2 regions of the Bacillus cereus group sp. Bce041 genome follow, and region 2 is predicted to be linked to the other one. Evidence: riboswitches for the same ligand, from Rfam matches in the RefSeq annotation. Region 2 holds a riboswitch; the other holds the start of a gene.

Region 1 (2,209 bases), on a different contig from region 2:
CGTTATTATTTCTATTTTCATTGCTGTTCGAAATCATTCCAATCGGCCTAACGCATCAACGGCTGAGTATCCGAATGATCAGAAGCAAATGCTACCATAACTATAAAAATACCGCCCAATTTAGAGCGGTATTTTTTATTTTTTTATTTTTCTATTTTCCAATTAATCATCGTTTCTGTAGCATTTACTCTCTTCATATGTAACTTTTCTAAAACACGCATCGAACTATAATTATCTAGGAGTGTCTCTGCAATTATTGTTTCTACCTCTCCTGTTTTGAAAGCCCAATCGATTAGTCCTCTTACAGCTTCTGTTGCATAGCCCTGATTCCAATATTTCTCAATAAATCCATAACCGATTTCTACTGTTTGATTCTCATTTGGTTTCCCCTTAAACCCAATATCACCTAAAACGATATCATCTTCTTTCCGAAGAACATACCACGCCCCCCATGATAATAAAGCCGCATCTTGTTTTATATTCTCTACATGCCCCACAATATGCGGACCGCTATTATATCCTTGCTCGTTAGCGACTTGAATCCTCTCTTCTGTGCACGGCACTAGATAGAGCCTTTCTGTTTCTAATTTCATTTTGATTTCCCCTTTTTGCTTAAACGTTACTTTAATTATAACAAATAATATGACCTTATCATGAATGTCGAATTATATTTTTCTGAATTTTCTTTTAATTTAAAGGATTTTTCAATATTTTTTGCGAAACATTTGTATAACAATTTTTTCTTTGCTTATTGCTACATAATAGTTGGTTCGGGTGGAGTTTTGCAAGCGTTTCCTATACAATAACCGATATTTTTTGATTTTTTCCTACAAAATATCTTGCAATATATTCAGAAAGTCATTACAATTGCCATATATTAAAAATCTTAGCAATATAAATCCTCATCAATCCGATGAGGTAGAGGTTGCGACTTTTAATAGTAAAACGGACGAGACACAGAGAATGTCAGCTGACTCCGTTTGAAAGGAAAAGTTGCCGAAGTTTATATTTCTTCTCTGGAAATATGAGCTGGGGCTGTCTCCGAAAGGAACAGAACTGTCACGTTTACAAAATTACCGTGTAAATGTGGGGTGCTATCTTAACGGAAGGGTATGATGGGGTGGTTATTTGTGAAACGTTCCGCCAAATTCCTTTGGCGGTTTTTTGTATTTTTCTCCCCCGCTCCTTCCTAACCTACAAGAAAAGGAGTGTTGAACATGAATAGCGCAACAAATCAATCTACCTCTAAAACGCAAACTACACAAGGAAAAGGTGAATTAAGACGCGGTCTAAAATCAAGGCACCTTACGATGATTTCTCTCGGTGGTACAATTGGTACCGGACTATTTCTTGCCAGCGGTGGTGTCATCCATACAGCTGGACCTGGTGGCGCATTAATTGCATACGCCGCAATTGGAATTATGGTTTATTTTTTAATGACAAGCTTAGCTGAACTTGCAGCTTACATGCCTGTTACTGGATCTTTTAGCACGTATGCAACAAAATTTGTTGATCCATCACTTGGCTTTGCACTTGGATGGAACTATTGGTATAACTGGGCAATTACGATTGCTGCTGAACTAGCTGCTGTAACATTAATTATGAAATTTTGGTTCCCAGATACCCCTTCTCTTATTTGGAGCGGATTATGTTTAGCTATTATTTTCCTTTTAAACTACTTATCTGTTAAAGGGTTTGGTGAATCTGAATATTGGTTCGCACTTATTAAAGTAGTTACGATTATTATCTTTTTAATTGTTGGTTTCATGATGATTTTTGGAATTATGGGCGGCGAAACGGTTGGATTTAAAAACTTCACTGTTGCAGATGCACCATTTAACGGCGGTATCATGGCAATTATCGGTGTGTTTATGGCAGCTGGTTTCTCCTTCCAAGGTACTGAACTATTAGGAGTAGCTGCTGGTGAAACGTCTGATCCAGAACGTAATATTCCGAAAGCAATTCGTTCAATCTTTTGGCGTATTCTTTTATTCTATATCCTTGCGATTCTCGTTATCGGTTTATTAATTCCTTATACAACTGAAAGCCTTGCAGCAAGTGATGTTACAGTAAGTCCGTTTACACTTATTTTTGAAAAAGCGGGCGTTGCCTTTGCTGCTTCTGTTATGAACGCTGTTATTTTAACTGCTGTACTATCTGCTGGTAACTCTGGTATGTATGCATCAACTCGTATGCTTTGGGATTTAGC
Region 2 (2,209 bases):
CAACGCCTGTTACTAAATGAAGGCGGTCAATAACGACAGACACTTTAATTTCTGATGTACTTACCATTTTAATATGAATATCTTCTTCTTTTAAAGTAGTGAACATATTTGCAGCGACACCTGGGTTAGATACCATGCCAGATCCTACGATTGATACTTTTGCTAAGTGATTTTCATGTTCTACAGATTCGTAGTGAAGAGTTTCTTGATTTTGTTCCAATACTTCTAATGTTTCTCTTAAATCATTCGAGTGAATGGAGAAGGAGAGATGAACAGTTCCTTCATTTGTAATACTTTGAATGATGATATCTACATTAATATGTGCCGCTGCTAATGTAGAGAAAACAGTTGAAAGTGAACCTTGTTCTAATCCTTTCACTGTGATGCGTGTAATATTATCTTCAAATGCAATACCTTTAACGATTGATTGTTGTTCCATGTTACATTCTCCTTTTACAATTGTTCCGTTTTCTTGTTCCATACTTGAGCGAACTTCTAAAACTACGTTATGATTTTTAGCAAACTCAACAGCACGCGGGTGTAATACGCCAGCACCGAGGTTTGCAAGTTCTAACATTTCGTCATAAGAAATTTCATCTAATTTATAAGCATCTTTTACAACTCGTGGATCCGTCGTATATACGCCGGTCACATCTGTGTAAATATCACATTTTTTTGCGTTTAGTGCAGCAGCTAATGCGACAGCAGTTGTATCAGAACCGCCTCGTCCAAGCGTTGTAATTTCAAAATCTTCACTGACTCCTTGGAAACCAGCTACAATAACAATCGTACCTTCAGCAAGATAAGATTGAATACGATCTGTATGAATGTCAGTAATCCGTGCACTACTATGTACAGATTCTGTCGTAATACCAGCTTGCCACCCTGTTAATGAAATTGCATGATAGCCTTTTGCTTGCAGTGCCATTGTTAATAATGAAATAGTTACTTGTTCTCCTGTAGATAGAAGCATATCCATTTCACGTTTACTTGGATTTTCTGTGATAGCGTTAGCGAGTGCGACAAGTTCATCTGTGCTTTTTCCCATTGCTGAAACGACAGAGACAATGCTATGACCTCGTTCATATTCTTCAATAATTAAATTTGCTACATGTTGAATGCGTTCGACGCTTCCGACAGAAGTGCCACCGAATTTTTGAACAATTGTTTCCATTACAGATTCCTTCTTTCGTCTATTTTTAAGAATAGATTAGGAAATATATAAATCCCAATACTCCTGTAGTTACCAGAAAGACAAACAAAAAACACCATCTCAAATAAGTGAGGATGGTGCTGTTACAGGAAAAGGGAAACAGAAAACGGAGCTAATAAAAAAACCGCCAAAAAAGGAATATCATAAAAAATGATATCTCTTTTTTGTAGATAGCTCTTCATACGTACACGTCTGTACATATGACAGTTCTGTTTCTATTCGAAAACAGCCCCAATTGATAAATGCAGAGAAACTTATCAATTTCGGCAATACTTCCTTTCATCTAAGTTCATAGACATCTCTGTGTCTCCATTAGAATACTCATAAGTATCGCAACCTCTATCTCACGTTTTAGGCGAGAGTGTTTGATTTATGAAGTTGTTGGTAACATTTGTTTTATAATAATTTAAATTTTTCGGGGAATCAAGTGTTTTATATATATTTTAAAAATTCTTTCTTTTTTTCTGAGGAAGTTTGTGAAAAATGTAGCAAAATAAATTCATTGCATGTACATTAAACTTATAGTGCATAGGAGGTGGGAGAATGAAAAGGAAACAGCCTATTTATGTTGCGACAAAAATGAACACGACGATGGGAAAATTATGGGAATATACGCAAGAACCAGCTATACATACAGAGTGGGATGCTCGCTTTACTGAAATTTCGTATTTAGAGAAAAAAGAAGGAGAACCACAGAAGTTTTTGTATAAAACAAAGATTGGATTTGGGTTTGAAATAGCTGGAGAAGGGGAATCAATAGGTGAAATAAGAAAAGATATTTTAATGCAGTTATGCAATTGGATGGAAACGAAAATGAAATTGTAGATTATTTTGGCGAACCACATTTACTCGTTTCTACACTGCATTTTCATATCGATGAGTTAGGGGCAATGCATATTTCTTCAAAGAAACAATGGTTTTATATGTTTGGAAGAAAAATGCCGTTACCAAAATTTTTGTATGGTGAAGCAAAAATTGTTGAAAGTTATGATGCAA

The links. Region 2 has a riboswitch for lysine ahead of ACUN13_RS06695 (aspartate kinase). Riboswitches for the same ligand answer to the same signal wherever they lie in the genome.
Region 1: it holds a riboswitch for lysine, as region 2 does, so the genes downstream of both, ACUN13_RS17395 (amino acid permease) here and ACUN13_RS06695 (aspartate kinase) in region 2, are expected to answer to the same signal.

Annotation. Positions count from the first base shown of each region.
Region 1 covers NZ_JBQXON010000005.1:98,411-100,619, forward strand. Annotated here, with positions in the region: gene ACUN13_RS17385 (sulfite exporter TauE/SafE family protein) at 1-100, shown strand, start outside; gene ACUN13_RS17390 (GNAT family N-acetyltransferase) at 144-593, opposite strand; lysine riboswitch at 912-1,105, shown strand; gene ACUN13_RS17395 (amino acid permease) at 1,218-2,209, shown strand, end outside.
Region 2 covers NZ_JBQXON010000002.1:151,281-153,489, reverse strand. Annotated here, with positions in the region: gene ACUN13_RS06695 (aspartate kinase) at 1-1,174, opposite strand, end outside; lysine riboswitch at 1,377-1,563, opposite strand; partial or broken gene ACUN13_RS06690 (hypothetical protein) at 1,757-2,035, shown strand; partial or broken gene ACUN13_RS06685 (DUF4166 domain-containing protein) at 1,978-2,209, shown strand, end outside.